Regions from separate parts of the Pseudoalteromonas sp. SM9913 genome, predicted to be linked through region 4. Evidence: predicted binding sites of a transcription regulator. Region 4 holds the regulator's gene; each other region holds the start of a gene.
The links. The regulator sigma-54, encoded in region 4, starts transcription at its own class of promoters, with help from an activator protein. The targets are predictions, from matches to a motif close to GTTGGCACGNNNNTNGNNT.

Region 1 (4,218 bases), 410 kb from region 4:
TCTACAAGGGGTGCGAGAGCTAAACCGCTTAGTGCATCCTCGAGCTATATACTCTATAAAGTTAGGACGAAAGGCGCTACCAGATAAAGTAGTTGAAGCGGTATGGGGGTTTTTCTCGGCTTATGCACTAGTCTTTATTATTATTATGTTAGCGTTAATGGGCACCGGGTTAGACAATATAACGGCATTCTCAGCAACGGCAGCGTGTTTAAATAACCTTGGGCCTGGTTTAGGAGATGTTGCTTCTCATTATGGCGCTATTACCGATACTGCAAAATGGATATTAACCGTGGCAATGGTATTTGGTCGTTTAGAGATATTTACCTTACTTGTGCTATTTACCCCAACATTTTGGCGTGGATAACGTTATAAATATCAGGAAGGAAATATGCGAAAAACCAATTTGGAAAAGTTAAACCAAATCGTCACGGGTGGCATAGTTGATTTAGAAATCCTCACCCCCACGAGTAGCCGACGCGTAAAAACAGAGTTTATAGGCTTATTAGAAAATAAGTTTATTGTTTTAAATTACCCCAATGCAAAACGGCTCCCCATGGCAAGTGATTATTTACGCGATGGTGTGATGGTGGTGGTAAGAGCGCTTATAGAGGGCAGTGGTGGGCATGTTTTAGCGTTTCGTCAGCAGCTTATGTCTGTAGCATCTCACCCGGCTAAGTTATTGTTTATCGACTATCCTTCACAAGTACAGCTATTTGAACTGCGCTCGCAAGCGCGTATACCGACGCTGTTTCCAGCCAAGTTAAAATTATCGGATGATCGCCCTTCCTTTGAAGGTGTTATAAAAGATATTTCGTTAACGGGTGTTATGTTTGATATTAAAACAACCCAAGAAATCGACGACATTAAAGATATGCGTTGCATCGTAGTGTTTGATGAAGATACAAAGCACGAAGGGCAAATATGCAGTGTGAAAAAACATGCTAAGGGCATATATTGCGGAATTCGATTATTTGCCAGTGAAGAGCAAATGAAAGCCCTGATGGGGGATCACTTCATTGACCCTAATGCACTTGAAGTTGAAATTGTATAAGACCAGTTATCTTTCGACGCTAAACATTTTACAATTCTAAAATATCAACAAGCTCTAACATTTTCGCTCTTTTGCAACAAATAGCCATGTGTTGTTGTTATTTTTAAAAGCCATTTCAAATTTATTTTATAAATTCATTAAAAACAATTAGTTAAATATGTTTTTTATTCTAATTTTTTTGTTTATAACAAAATTAAACTCAACTCACCTTCCTTTTTGTTTATTTAATCCTCTTTTTTAGCGGTTGCTCACCGACTGTGTGGGGTTTTCCCTAAACTCAACTCTTTGATTTTTATTGTTTTAATTTTATTGCCTTATCTACTGTTGCTAAAAAGCAACAAAATAACGAGTTAAATAGCGCCATTTTCAGCTAGTTGCTGGTTAATGTATTGAAAATTATGGTTTTTATATTTTTGGCATCGAAGTTGTAATAGTCAGGCTGTATTGAACGAAACGTGATTTAAAGTAAAACACTTAATCGCATAAAACATAAACTTTGAAGGAAGATAGATTATGAAAAGCATTAATAAAACTTTAGCACTTATCGCATTGGCTTCTTCATCAGCCGCTTTTGCAGCAAGCGACTTTGACACGCTAGACGTTGACGGCAACGGCGCAATCAGTCAAAGCGAAGCATCGGTTGATGCAAAATTAATGAGCATGTTTTCAGAGCTTGATACTGACCAAAACGGTGAGTTATCAAAACAAGAGTTCTCTAAAGCATAACCCTAAGCTATTAAAGTTTTGGGAGTTAAAAGCTCCCTCATTATTTAAACGATTTTAAGGAATACTCATTATGAAAACATTACACAAAACATTTGCACTTATCGCTCTTGCTTCTTCGTCAGCAGCCTTTGCAGCGAGCGACTTCGACACACTAGATACCGATGGCAACGGTGCTATTAGCCAAAGCGAAGCATCGGTTGATGCAAAATTAATGAGCATGTTCTCAGAGCTTGATACTGACCAAAACGGTGAGCTATCAAAAGAAGAATTTTCGAAAGCATAAGGCAAGGCTAAGTATATTCTGAGTTGCCAAAGACAACCTAAATAGGCAAGGAAGCCTATGAAAGAGAATAACAAGGACCGTGATAGCCAGACACAATTTTTTGATAGACCATTGCATTACATTTTGAAGGATTAAATTATGAAAACATTACATAAAACATTTGCACTTATCGCGCTAGCTTCTTCATCAGCTGCTTTTGCAGCAAGCGACTTTGACATGCTTGATACTGATGGTAACGGTGCTATTAGTCAAAGCGAAGCCGCTGTAAACGCTGATTTAACAGCCGCATTTACTGAGCTGGATACTGACGGTAATGGTGAGCTTTCTAAAGCTGAGTTTGCAAACTTTTAATTTTTGACTTTTTTCATTGCACAGGGATCTCAGAAAAGGATTTCTCTCTTATAGGAGACTTATTATGAAAGCAATAAACACAACACTTGCGATTTTAGTATTAGCGTCATCATCAGCAGCTTATGCAGCGGTAGATTTTGCCTCTTTTGATAGTAATGGCGATGGTGTAATTAGCCAGCAGGAAGCCGCCGCTAATAAACAACTAATGAACATTTTTGATGATTTAGATACCGACGGAAATGGTGAACTTTCTAAAGAAGAGTTTGCAAGAGTACAATAAGTATTAACCCATCATACTCCACTAAAGCCGCTTAATAGTCAGCGGCTTTTTTGTGCTTGTTAGAGGCTATATTTAAGTTGGAGAGAGAAGCTTCTTGGCTTACCATAACGATATTGGTTATAGAACCCAATTTGACTGTAATAATGCTTATCAAATAAGTTATCGATATTTAGACTAACAGATAACTGCTCATTCATTTGATAATTTGCCATTAGGCTTGCAATACCATAGCTAGGCTGGTTTACCTCAACAGCGCCATAAACAGGGTTTTTAACTTCGTCATAGCTGTTGCTTTGCCAGCGATAGCCTCCACCCAATTTTAGATTGTCTAATGCACCTGAGAGTTGATAGCTAGTAAAAAGTTTAAATTGATCGTTTGGGTTGGTGGTATTTAATACCGTATTATCCGGTTTTTCGCCTTTACTATGGGTATAGCCAAAATAAGCGTTCCAGTTATCGGTTAATTTTCCGTTGATTTCTAGCTCGTAGCCTTGAGTTAATGTGCCGTTAATGGGCTTGTAGATGGCCTGAAGTGTTTCTGCAATGGTATCGCCCGTGTACTCGCCCACATTATCTTGATAAATTTTAAATCCAGAAAGGGATATGTCTAAACGTTCATCAAGTACAGAAGCTTTTATGCCAAGTTCATAATTCTTACCTTCAATAGGGCTTAAATAATTGCCATTTTTATCAACTCGACTTTGTGGTGTAAAAATATCAGTGTAATTAGCATACAAAGCCCAACTCTGTGTTAGTTCATAAGTTGCTCCAAAATAATTAGTTAGTTCATCACTTATTTTGTAATCATGCATGCGACCAAAATTATCGTGTTTGGTTTGCCATTGATTTAACCGGCTTCCAACAATTAAAGACAAGGCATTGGTTATATTTAGTTGTGCAGCAACATAAAGCGCATCTTGTTTAGTTGTGCCATAAGAGCCGTAAGCGGCTTCTGACTGCCAAGTTGGTTTTGCAATGCTATAACTAGAGTCAGTGAAATCGCCGATAACATAGTCACTTTGTTGGCTAGCATAATAAGGGGTCGAAAACTGTTGCTCTTGGGTATTATAACCAAATAGCAGTTGGTGACTTTGGCCCAGCCAATTAAACCGACCATTGAGTTCGACCTCATAGGTATCCTGCGTTCTGTTTGCATCAATATAGTTTATAGAACCTGGCATCATTCCAGTGTTGTTTATAGGATCGGGCTCTCCTTTTACCCAAAACACATCATAGTTTAGGTCGTTATCACCATAGACATAATTAGCGGTTAGCTGCCAGTTAGCATTAAAGTAATGCTCAAGGCGAATAAACGCATTAAGTGCATCGGTTTGAGAAGATGCCCAATCTTGAGCCGTTGAAGCATCTCTGTCATAAGCTGTACGGGAGCCATCACTATAAAAAATAGGCAAACCACCTGACATTGTTCCTTTAGGGGTTGTCGATTGATTATCAACAGCAAGAGTCAATAAAGTACTGTTAGAAAGATCTGCCTCAATAATGCCATATAATGTTTGACTGGTTTGC
Region 2 (4,218 bases), 460 kb from region 4:
CATCAACAGGTTTGGCAAAGTAAAACTCGGCGGCCAGCCCCATTCCATGTACCCCTTGGTTGTATGACTGACCTAAGTACACTTCGTTTAAATAGGCTTCGAGAATCTGATCTTTTGAGTAACGGTAATCAAGAATAAGCGCAATAAAGGCTTCATTAATTTTACGTACTAACGAACGCTCACGGGTAAGGTAAATATTTTTAGCCAGCTGCTGGGTTAATGTACTCCCCCCTTGCACGGTGCGGCCTGCGCGAATATTGGTATACAAAGCGCGTAAAATTGAAAATACCGATACACCGTGATGATCATAAAAATCGCGGTCTTCAACTACTAATAAGGTATTTTTAAGCATGTCAGGAAATTTATCTAATGGTACAAACTCTCTATCTTGTTTTGAGTCATTACCAATACGGGCTATTTGTACAGGCTCTAATCTGGCAGTGTTTAAACGACGTCCAAACTTATCTTTAATACTGGCTACCTTCTCTCCAGAGAAGCGCAATTCAATAACATGAGCGCTCTCTAAACCATCATAAAATTCAAAGTCACGGCGAAAAATCTTAATACTATTGGCTGTTTTAATATACTGCCCAGTCCGACTTAAGCGATTAACTGGCGTGTAGTTTAAGCGCTTAAGCTCCCATAAAACCTCTTGCTCTGATAAAAACTGGCCTGGAAAAAAAGTCATTGAGCGGGCATATACTTGTGCCGGAAGTTGCCATTTATTGCCTTCAAACTGGCGAGTTATTTTTGCATCAAGGTAAATAAAATAAAGTGCAATGGCGATAAAAGTCGCCAGACTCAGTTTCCAAAAAATAGAAAACAACGTTTTAAAAAGTGGCCGTTTTGCGGTGCTTGAAGTTTTTTTGGTCGCACTTTTTCGCGCCGATGATTTCGTTGACTTAGTAGCGCGCTTAGTCGAGGGTTTACTGGTCGATGTTTTCTTTTTTTCAGCCATTTAAGTGTAATATATTCCGAAGGTTAATTTAACGCGAGGAGCTTATCACATTACCTTAGCACCTGAAAAATTAACCTCCCCTGAAATCAAAAAAGCCCTAACAGAGTAGGGCTTTGATTGAACACACAATACTTTTAATTAATTACTTCTAACTGATACAAACTCTGGATAAGCATCAATACCACAATCGTGTTGATCCATACCGTTTAACTCTTCTTCTTCGGTAACACGAATACCCATAGTTTGCTTGAGGATTGCCCATACAATGAATGAAGCAATAAACACAAAACTAATAATACATAGTAGGCCAATCAACTGATTAACAATGCTGGCCTCAGCATTAGTAACCGGTACTAGCACGATACCTAGGATGCCACACACACCATGAACAGAAATAGCACCCACGGGATCATCTATCTTCGCTTTGTCCAGTGCGACAATACTAAGTATCACTAATGAGCCACCTAGTAAGCCAAATAAACACGCCATTAGTGGTGATGGTGATAATGGGTCTGCAGTAATAACCACTAAGCCTGCAAGTGCACCATTAAGTACCATGGTTAAATCGGCTTTGCCCCATAAAAGTTTACATAAGAACAAGGCTGAAATTGCCCCCATAGCTGCAGCAGCATTGGTATTAAGTAATATTTGACCTACCGCAGTTGCGTTTTCTTTATCCGAAATTAATAACTGTGATCCACCGTTAAAGCCAAACCAACCCATCCATAAAATAAACGTACCCAATGTAGCAAGTGGCAAGTTTGAACCTGGAATTGGGTAAATTTCACCATTTTTACCATATTTACCTTTACGTGCACCCAGTAGTATTACACCCGCAAGCGCTGCAGCCGCACCCGTTGCATGGACAATTGCAGAGCCTGCAAAATCAACAAAGCCTAATTCAGATAAGAAGCCGCCACCCCATGTCCAGTAACCTTCAATTGGGTAAATTAATCCTGTAAGTACTACTGTAAACACTAAGAAAGCCCATAACTTCATTCGCTCTGCTACGGCGCCAGATACAATAGACATGGCCGTTGCAACAAACACTACTTGGAAGAAAAAGTCAGACTCTAATGAATGATTAGCATCTGCCGCTTGGCTACCTATTAGCCCACCAAACGAAGGAATAACGCCGCCTTCAACATTATCTACGTACATAATGTTGTAGCCTATCAACAAAAACATAGTACACGCGATAGAATAAAGCGCGATATTTTTAGTTAGAATTTCTGTGGTATTTTTAGAGCGAACTAAACCCGCTTCTAACATTGCAAAACCGGCTGCCATCCACATGACTAAGATGCCAGACATTAAAAAGTAAAACGTATCGAGCGAAAACTTCAGCTCTATAATTGTATTTTCCATGTTGCCCCCTTAAATTGCATCATCATCAAGCTCGCCAGTACGAATACGGACGATTTGGTCTAGGTCGTAAACAAAAATTTTGCCGTCACCAATTTTGCCCGTTCCAGCGACTTTGGTAATGGTTTCTACAACGCGTTGGCAATTTTCACTACGAGTAGCAATTTCAAGTTTAATTTTAGGTATAAAGTCAACCTGATATTCAGCACCACGGTATAACTCAGTATGCCCTCTTTGACGTCCAAATCCCTTAACGTCAACCACTGTCATTCCTTCGATGCCTAAATCAGCGAGTGCTTCACGCACATCATCTAGTTTGAATGGCTTTATTATTGCACTGATCATTTTCACAAAGGCCCCCTTAGGACGCTAGCTTGTTATTGTATTTCCTCTATACAATCCAACCTTTGTGCCATTTTTAAATTAATAATAAAAACATAAACTTAAAAAAATAAATAATATATAAAACAAAAAAGCGCACCATTTAGGTGCGCTTTTTTTATGCAAAATACTGCATTGGTGCGATATCAATGAAATACAAAGAAGGCGTTTAAAAAAAGTCTAACTATTAAACAAAGTTTATTCTTAACAGAGGTGGTTACTCGCTAACTCAACGATTATTATCGGCAGCTAGTCTCAATACTTTTGTTTTTTACTCAAATATCGCTATAACTGCAGTACATAAAATAAAAAGGGTCACTTATGAAATTTAGTCGAAGTCTATTTTTACCCATTGCCGCTATTACGCTCACCCTAAGTAGCGCCTCGTTTGCCGATAATCAACGTCGTATTGATATTGACAGTAAAGTGGTTACCCAGCACAAAGCAAAAATAAATAATGAACGATTTTCTTACACAGTAGCAACTGGCACACAACCGGTATGGGATGACAAGGGAGACGCCATCGCAACCCTTCAATACACTTACTACACGCGCGATAAGGTCGATGATAGAACAAAGCGCCCATTACTTATTTCATTCAATGGTGGCCCAGGCTCAGCGTCAGTTTGGATGCATTTAGCATACACCGGCCCACGCGTTTTAAAAATTGACGACGAAGGCTACCCTATTCAACCTTACGGTGTTAAAGATAACCCTTATTCGGTTTTAGACGTAGCCGACATCGTTTACGTAAACCCTGTAAACACGGGTTATTCGCGTGTCGTTGAAGATAAAGATGGTAACCTTCTACCAAAGGATAAACAAAAAGAGTTATTTTTTGGTGTGAATGCCGATATAAAATACCTAGCAGAATGGCTTAATACTTTTGTATCTCGAAATGAACGCTGGCGCTCTCCAAAATTTTTAATTGGTGAAAGCTATGGTACAACGCGTGTATCAGGCTTAGCGCATGAGCTACAAAATAGTCAGTGGATGTACATTAACGGTGTTGTACTCGTTTCACCTACCGATATTGGCATTAAGCGCGATGGCCCTGTAAAAGCTGCTAATCGCCTACCTTACTTTGCAGCTACAGCGTGGTATCACAAAGCACTAAACGCCGATTTACAAGCAAAAGACTTAGACGAGCTATTACCAGAAGTTGAACAGTTTACTGTTGATGAGCTTATTCCAGCGCTTGCAAAAGGCGGGTTTATTGCCCCAGATGAAAAACGTCGTATTATTAAAAAAATGGCCGAATATGCAGGTCTATCTGAAACATTTGTTAGCCAAAATAACTTAGACATCCCGACACAATTTTTTTGGAAAGAGCTATTACGTGAACGCGGAAAAATGGTTGGTCGTCTGGATTCTCGTTATTTAGGAATTGATAAACGCGATGCCGGTGAATCACCAGATTACTGGGCAGAGCTTACATCGTGGCTGCACTCTTTTACCCCTGCAATTAACTACTACCTGCGTGAAGAGCTTAATTACAAAACCGATATCAAATA
Region 3 (4,218 bases), 1.2 Mb from region 4:
AATAATCGGTATAGCCACCAAGTCGGCTCACTATATTTGAAAAGCTACGCGATAAATCGCCAATTTCGTCATTGGCATCGCTGTAATTTATATAGCCTGTTACCCGCCCTTGTGCATCAATGGCTTGCTCTGCTGTATCGCGTAGTCGCCTAATACGACTTGATATACGTGAGGCAAAAAAGAACAAAGTGACTGTGCCAATTAACATGACCGCTAAAATCACATTAAATAGTTTTTCCAGCGATTTATTACGCAGTGTGCGCACGCCATTAGTGGTTTCTTCGGCTATAACTGCGCCAATAACCTTATCCTCAATCCAAATAGGATACGCGGCCGATAATATCACCGCTTTGTTATCGGGGGTGAGTCGCCAAGACGAGGCCGGTTGACCTTTCAGTGCTTTGGCTAAATGAGCGCCTTGCATTGAAGCGACATCGTGTAAGGTATCTATAAATTCATCTTCAGGACGCGTTAAAATTTTATAATACAAAGGATGCAAATAGGTTTGTTCAAAGCGTTGCCATGCGGTTTTTGGCGCTTGATTTTTTAGCCCATCAGCCCATACGCCATCGGCATTTTGAATACTGCCCGATTGCGCTAAAACACGGTGATGATTATCGACCACCCAAATGCGACTGCCGCTGTGGCCCATGCCTTTTAATATACGGTTTATCTCAGGGGAGGGCACCAGTACTGAGCCTAAATCATTTGGGTTATTTAAGTTGGATGTAGACATGATATTAGGTGTTTGGTTTGGTTGTTTACTATCAACATCGGCAATGGCAAACCCCAGTTTATTGCCAAGCATACTCAAAGGAAAGCGCAGCTCAAGGTTGTAACCTGTTTCAGTTTGTTTAAAAAAGCCCTGAATTTTAGTAAAAGGCATTTTACTGTTGGCATCAAATGCGTTGACCCAGCCATCTTGGCGCGGAGCAATAATATAAGTATTAAATTGTCCATCAGGGTTTTTTAGACCAATTTTTACATAGTCATTATTGGTAATGCTGAGGCTGTTTTTAGCACGGTAAATTACAGTGTCATCTGTGACTTTAAATAAAGCATATAAGTAATTATCAAACTTACCCACCATGTGCTCAAATGATAAGTCGCTCAGTTGATGGTTATCATTGGCTGTTTGTAAGTAGCGTTTATCATAAAGCCAAAACAGCGATTGATAAGCGTCCCAGTCGTTGAGTTTGCCATCGAGCTGAATCGGGCTTTTTAAATTATAAGCATAGAGATCGCGACCTTTTACAACTTGATCTAAAAAGTTGGTTTGTTCGTCAAATAAAGCGGGGCGTTCATGCAGGGCCGTGGCCAGTGCGCGTGTAGTGCCTACCAACGTTTTTTCTTGGCCTTGGCGTAAAAACTTTTCCATTTCCCATACATATTCGTAGCCTAACCATGGCAACAAAAACAAAAAGCACGAAAGTAGGATAAATTTACTGCGTAGGCCAAATCTCAGCATGTGGGTTGCTCCCACCTATAGCCCATGCCATACACGGTATCTATACAGTCAAACTGGCTATCGAGTGCTATAAACTTTTTACGAATACGTTTTACATGCGAGGTAATGGTGCTGTCGTCTACATAAATTTTAGCATCACTCATTAACTCATTACGGCTTTTAACGTGCCCTGGTCGCTGGGCGAGTGAATGCAGCATCCAAAATTCAGTCACGGTTAAATCAACTAACTGGTGTTGCCAAAGCACCTGCATGCGTTGCGTATCGAGCGTTAGTTGGCCGCGTGTTATCAGTGCGTTAGCATCGGCGGGTTGCTCTAATGCTTCCATACGGCGAAATAGCGCGCCAATACGCGCAGCTAAATGGGCTAAGCTAATATCTTTGGTTAAGTAGTCGTCGGCGCCCATGCGCAGGCCACATACGGTGTCTATTTCGCTGTCGCGAGCAGTTAAAAAAATAATTGGTAAGGTTTTAGACAGTGAACGCAGTGTTTGGCACAGTAAAAAGCCGCCATCTATTTCATGGCCTAAACCAATATCAACAATGGCTAAATCGGGAAGCGCTTCTTTAAAGGCCGCTTCTGCTTGAGGGCGGTTTTCATAACCACTCACCTGATAGCCTTGAGCGCTCAGCATTTCTATGTAGTTTTCGCGGATTGCGGTTTCATCTTCAATGATGGCTATTTTCTTCATTTTTATTAATTACTCATATTGACTTAGGCGCACTATAGCGAAGTTTTTGCGCTAAGTACGGTTAAAAACACAATTGCCATTTTTTTGCCACAATTGCTCAGCAGTTTGCCATTTTTGATCCCCTTTGTTGCCACTTCATGATGTTTTAATACAACTATTGAAATTACAGATACAACGCAAGTGCCAACCAATTGCTTGCCAACCCATTACCAATAGTAAGGAATAAATCATGAAGAAAACATTAATCGCACTCACACTTGTTAGCACTTTTTGTACGCCAGTATTTGCTGCGGATACCCCATCAAAAGAAGCAAAAAAGGAAACCATAGTTGGTCTAAGCACAGGTGCCATTATCGGTGGCGTTGTTGGTGGGCCTATTGGCGCGTTTGTAGGTGCATTTGCTGGTGGCTTAATTGGCGATGCCAAGGTGGCTGAGCAAACTATTGCCGAGCAGCAACAAGCTTTAACAGTTATGGCAGAGAAAACCAACGACTACCAACATGTTCTTAATCATAACAGCCACTTAGAAGCGCAACTTGAGCTACTGGCTCAGCAAAATGAGCAACTAACGCAATCACAGCTTAATAATTTATTGGCGATGACAGTGCAATTTAAAACAGGCTCTAGCGATATTGCTCCTCATTTTGCCAAGCAGCTTGATCAATTAGTTGCGTTATTAAAAAGCCAACCGCAACTCGCTCTTGATTTGAGTGGCTTTGCCGATCAGCGTGGTGAAGAGCAAGCAAACTTATTACTTTCAAAAGCCAGAGTAAACGCCGTACAAAGTTACTTAATTAAACAGGGGGTTAGCCATACACGTTTAAGCGCACAAGCATTTGGCGAGCAGCAAAGCATAGCAAACAGTAACACCCTTGAAGATAACTTTTTTGATAGACGCGTTACCCTGACCACCCGTGCGCTAAATCAAACGACTGACCAAACAGCAAGCAATTAACAGCGTGCGTTCGAGGGAGTGATTTATGTTGAGTAAACCCACCAAAGTGCTTACCAAGGTAAGCCTTTTTATTTTTATTATTATCGTGCTTTTGGCCAGCTTTAAAAGCCATGCGCAGTCGCCAAAACTATCCTTGTTTGATAGCCAAGGAGTGGCGGTTAATCCTGGGGTGATTTTAAAAAGCGATGCAAAAATGACCCTAACAGGACTAATTAATCATGTTGTAGTAACGCAGCACTACATAAATGAAAATCCTTTTGCAGTAAATGCACGTTATGTTTTTCCTTTACCCGATGAAAGTGCCGTGCAAGCAATGACCATGCGTATTGGTGAGCGAGTGATTCACGGTAAAATAGCAAAAAAACACCAAGCAGAAAAACAGTATCAAACTGCCAAGCAAGCAGGGAAGCAGGCCTCTTTGGTTCGTCAGCAGCGTGCAAATATGTTTATTACAAATGTGGCGAATATAGGGCCTGGTGAAGAGATTGTTATAACGCTTGAATATCAAGAGATTATTGATTACCAGCATGGAACCTTTGCGATTCATTTTCCAACCACAATAACGCCACGGTATCATGCAACAACAGGGAAACTGAACGAAGAGCAAGATAAGCGTACGGTAAAAAGTGATCATACATCTTCGTTTACTCCACAAGGATGGTTAAGCCCTATTTATACAAAGCAAACCAATGAGGCGGCTAATGCCAGCGATTTAAGCTTAACAATTAACATGGATATAGGCTTAGAATTGGTTGATATAAACGCTAAGTACCATCAGGTAAATATTGAAAACTCTGCGTTTGGGCAATACAGCATTGTGCTAAAACCACAGCAAGCAATAAATAAAGACTTTGTACTGGAGTTTAAGCCACTACAAAAAGCGCAAGCTCAAGCCGCACTTTTTACTCAGCAAGCAAAAAATGGTGAGCAGTTTGCGTTAGCGATGTTGATGCCGCCAAGCGATCAGTTTACCCAGTCTGAGCGTTTGCCGCGTGAAATGGTGTTTGTGGTTGATACCTCGGGCTCTATGCATGGGCAGTCTATGGAGCAAGCTAAAAAAGCATTGTTTTACGCACTCTCGTTACTTGATAGTGATGATAGCTTTA
Region 4 (4,218 bases):
TAGTAAAACCAGGTAAATATTCAATGATTTCATTAAACTGCTGTTGCTCTTTAGGTAGGTTACGTACATCAACACTCACGGCAATTTTATTATAACTGTCGGAAACACTGCGCACTAATGATGGTAATAAATTAAGAGGAATATTGTCTACACAATAATAACCTAAGTCTTCCACAACGCGTAACGCCACAGATTTACCTGACCCTGAACGACCGCTTATAATTATTAATTCCATTTATCACCTTTCTTTATTACTACGATTGACTGACGATAACCTGATACAGTTCGCTATCCGATTTGGCGGCGCGTAACTGTTTACAAAATTCTTTATCATTGAGCTTATCAGCAATCGTGGCTAGCGTCTTCAAATGCTGCTGATTATCGCCATCGGGAACAATTAACGCGACAAAAATGTCAACCGGTCGGTTATCAATCGCATCAAAATTAATAGCTGTTTCGCTCACTAAAATCAAAGCTAGGGGCTCTTGAGCACCACTCATGCGACCATGTGGAATAGCAATGCCTCGACCAATGCCTGTACTTCCTAGCTTTTCTCTTGCAGTTAATGCATTAAGAATATCTTGTTGTGTTAAATAGGGCAGCTTATTGTGAGCCAATTCACTGATAAATTCTAAAATTCTTTTTTTACTATTAAAAAGGACCGCAGCTTTACTGCAGTCCTGACAGATAAGTGAGCTTAGTTTCATAGTGTTAGTGTCGAGCAAGTTTCTCTTTGTGTTTAATTACTTGACGATCTAGCTTGTCAATGAGCGAGTCTATAGCGGCATACATATCTTGATGCTCAGTAGAGGCAAAAATCTCAGCGCCACTAACATGAACGGTTGCTTCAGCTTTTTGGTTTAGTTTTTCTACATCGAGAATAACGTGCACATTCGTTATGTGATCAGTGTGCCTCTGTAACTTCGAAAATTTACTATTTACGTAGTCTCTAAGCGAGTCGGTAATATCTACATGGCGACCAGTTAAATTCAGTTGCATAAACATTTTCCTCTTTGTTGTACGCCTTAAATCAAACTTTTACGTTGATTAGACGGGGGAATAGCTAGAGATTCGCGATATTTTGCAATGGTTCTCCTCGCTACTTTAATTCCTTGCTCTGCCAATATATCTGCAATTTTACTATCACTCAATGGTTTAGCTGAGTTTTCTGCAGCGATTAATTTTTTAATTAATGCACGTATTGCTGTTGATGAACATTCGCCACCATTTTCAGTACTTACATGGCTTGAAAAGAAATATTTAAGCTCAAAAATGCCACGTGGTGTATGCATGTATTTTTGCGTAGTAACACGCGATATAGTCGACTCATGCATTTCCACCATTTCAGCCACATCGTTAAGCACCATAGGCTTCATAGCCTCAGGACCGTGTTCAAAAAAGGCCTGTTGCTGCTGCACAATACAGTTGGTTACTTTAAGTAGCGTGTCATTTCTACTTTCTAAGCTTTTTATAAACCATTTAGCCTCTTGTAAGTGCGAGCGAATAAACTGGCTATCACCACTTGATTTAACCGTACGCGACATAGCTGCATATTGGCTATTTACTCTGATCTTAGGCATGCTATCTGGGTTTAATTCAACTACCCAACGACCTTTAACTTTTTTAACCGACACATCAGGAATAACGTATTCAGACTCTTCTCTGACAATAGTGTCTGCCGGTTTTGGGCTGAGCGTATGAATCAACGTCATGATTTCTTTAAGCTCATCTTCTTTAAGCTTTGTTTTTTTCATTAACGTGCGATAGTCACGTGCAGCAAGTAAATCAATATGATCGGTTAAGATCATTTTTGTTTCGTTTAAAAAAGGTGTGTCTTTATCAAATTGATTTAGCTGAATACACAAGCACTCTTGTAAACTACGCGCGGCTATTCCCACTGGATCAAATAGTTGAATACGCTTTAGTACCGCTTCTATTTCGTCAAGTTCAACTTCATCTTCGCCGTCGTTTTCTTGGTTAAAGCTTTCTAATATTTCTTCACAGCTAAGGGTTAGAATCCCTGAGTCGTCTACAGCTTCTACAATTGCAATAGCTATCGCTTCATCGGTAGGACTAAACGGCGTCAGTTGAAGTTGCCACATTAAATACTCATGCAGCGTTTCAGTCGAAGAGCCTTGATAAATAGATTCATCTTCTGGCATTGGGCCCGATGAAGAGGCAGGCGCAGCGCTCATATATTCATCCCAAGTAACATCCATAGCCATATCATCGCTAATAGTGTCTTTGGTCATTGCTTCGCCGCTATCTTGCTCATACTCGCTAGGTTTATCGTCAGCTGAGGCACTTAGCGTTATGTCATCGTTATCGGCTTTTTGTTCGTTTTTACCTGCAGTGTCTTCGCTGTAATCGTGTTCTTCAACTTCAAGCAAGGGGTTGCTATCGAGCGCTTCTTGAATTTCTTGCTGGAGATCCAATGTACTGAGTTGCAATAAGCGAATTGCTTGTTGCAACTGTGGAGTCATTGTAAGTTGCTGGCCCATGCGCAGCTGTAATGATTGCCTCATGTATCTCTAACAATCCTTTTAAATTACGGTCTGTTGACCTTTACGGATTAAAATTTGTTCAAACTAGGGGCGGTTTAATTGCGGCGCGAGGTTTGTAACCTAGTGGGCTAAGTCAAAACCGAGCAACAAAGAGTAAATCGTCCCTAGGCAGAACCCGAAGGGCAGCGCCTGTTTGGCATTGATGCTGCGTTATCGCCTATTTATGGGGAATACCACACCACATAGGCTCTGGCTTGCCTAAATACCAAACAGACTGCTGCAAATTCAACCTTGAAAGGTCAACAGACCTAAGTATGATTAATCTTAGCAGATGCTTAGTGGAATAACACACATATTAGAGCTTGAACTGCTCGCCTAAATAAACATCGCGTACTGTTTTATCGTTTAATACATATTCTGGAGTGCCTGATGCAATTAACTCTCCATGAGAAACTATGTAGGCTTTTTCACAAACATCAAGAGTTTCGCGTACGTTGTGATCTGTGATAAGTACGCCAATTCCTCGGTTTTTAAGATGCTCTATAATCTTTTTAATATCTAATACTGAGATAGGATCAACCCCCGCAAAGGGTTCGTCTAAAAGGATAAATTTAGGGTTTGCTGCTAACGCGCGAGCAATTTCAACGCGGCGACGTTCACCACCTGATAAAGCCATACCTTGACTATCGCGGATATGCTGAATGCTAAATTCATCAAGTAAATTATTTAAGGTATCTTCGCGTTGTTGTTTATTTAATTCTTTACGTGTTTCTAAGATAGCCATTAAGTTTTGATAAACAGTCAGCTTTCTAAAAATAGACGACTCTTGCGGTAAATAACCAATCCCTAAACGCGCTCGGCTGTGCATCGGTAATAAAGTAATATCTTTATCATCAATTGATATTTTGCCTTTATCGCTAGGGACAAGGCCTACAATCATATAAAAGGTGGTGGTTTTACCTGCACCATTAGGGCCAAGTAACCCCACAATACTGCCAGCTTCAACCTCTAGGCCAACGTTTTTTACAACTTCACGACCTTTATAGCTTTTAGCTAATAGCTCTGCTTTTAATGTGCTCATGGTTGGCCTTTATCATCTTCTTTTTTATTTTCAACAGGCACTAAAATAGTGTGTACACGGTCTGTTGAGTTTTCGTCTTTTTCTGCGCTAATTAACTGCTGCTCGATATCGTAAGTGATACTTTTAGCTGTTATTTGTTGACCTGCTTGAGCAATGCTTGCATCGCCGATTAAGGTTAAAAAACGCAGCGACACATCGTAACGCACTTCATTAGCACTGGCGCTCATTATGGTGCCATCAGCTTGGGTTTCTTCAAAATATGCAGGGCTGCCTGTGGCAATTAATAACTGTTTGTTATCGCCTAGCTCATCGCGTTTATGCACTTCTAAACGGTCAGCTGTGATACGGCGATTACCATGAATAATTTCAACATTTTTCTCAAAAATGCCTACGTTTTCTTTTAATTGACCTTCTTGCTTATCTGCACTAATTGAAATTTGATTAGCAGCGGGGGCTTCAGCAGGTTCAGCGCCATTACTGTTAAAAGCAATTAATAGTGAGGGAAAAATTAAAATTTTAAATAGGTTATTGGTCATAATATAGGGTTCGCGTATGGTTAATAAGTTTAATCACCTCGGTTTTTAAATCGGCCTCAAGGCCTTTACCTGTGATTTTTAAATTAGGTCCTGTAAT

Region 1: the regulator sigma-54 is predicted to act here: its motif matches at 1,464-1,482, upstream of PSM_RS00085 (EF-hand domain-containing protein).
Region 2: the regulator sigma-54 is predicted to act here: its motif matches at 2,722-2,740, upstream of PSM_RS04105 (P-II family nitrogen regulator).
Region 3: the regulator sigma-54 is predicted to act here: its motif matches at 2,342-2,360, upstream of pdsR (proteobacterial dedicated sortase system response regulator).

The regions. Positions count from the first base shown of each region.
Region 1 covers NC_014803.1:21,038-25,255, forward strand. Annotated here, with positions in the region: gene PSM_RS00075 (TrkH family potassium uptake protein) at 1-364, shown strand, start outside; gene PSM_RS00080 (flagellar brake domain-containing protein) at 389-1,051, shown strand; gene PSM_RS00085 (EF-hand domain-containing protein) at 1,565-1,777, shown strand; gene PSM_RS00090 (EF-hand domain-containing protein) at 1,848-2,060, shown strand; gene PSM_RS00095 (EF-hand domain-containing protein) at 2,199-2,411, shown strand; gene PSM_RS00100 (EF-hand domain-containing protein) at 2,476-2,691, shown strand; gene PSM_RS00105 (TonB-dependent siderophore receptor) at 2,751-4,218, opposite strand, start outside.
Region 2 covers NC_014803.1:890,280-894,497, reverse strand. Annotated here, with positions in the region: gene mrcB (penicillin-binding protein 1B) at 1-958, opposite strand, end outside; gene PSM_RS04110 (ammonium transporter) at 1,097-2,326, opposite strand; gene PSM_RS04105 (P-II family nitrogen regulator) at 2,336-2,674, opposite strand; gene PSM_RS04100 (S10 family peptidase) at 3,026-4,218, shown strand, end outside.
Region 3 covers NC_014803.1:2,591,720-2,595,937, reverse strand. Annotated here, with positions in the region: gene pdsS (proteobacterial dedicated sortase system histidine kinase) at 1-1,468, opposite strand, end outside; gene pdsR (proteobacterial dedicated sortase system response regulator) at 1,462-2,157, opposite strand; gene pdsO (sortase-associated OmpA-like protein PdsO) at 2,387-3,112, shown strand; gene PSM_RS11885 (marine proteobacterial sortase target protein) at 3,138-4,218, shown strand, end outside.
Region 4 covers NC_014803.1:429,801-434,018, forward strand. Annotated here, with positions in the region: gene rapZ (RNase adapter RapZ) at 1-235, opposite strand, end outside; gene ptsN (PTS IIA-like nitrogen regulatory protein PtsN) at 255-707, opposite strand; gene hpf (ribosome hibernation promoting factor) at 712-999, opposite strand; gene PSM_RS01995 (RNA polymerase factor sigma-54) at 1,026-2,525, opposite strand; gene lptB (LPS export ABC transporter ATP-binding protein) at 2,860-3,585, opposite strand; gene lptA (lipopolysaccharide transport periplasmic protein LptA) at 3,582-4,121, opposite strand; gene lptC (LPS export ABC transporter periplasmic protein LptC) at 4,111-4,218, opposite strand, start outside.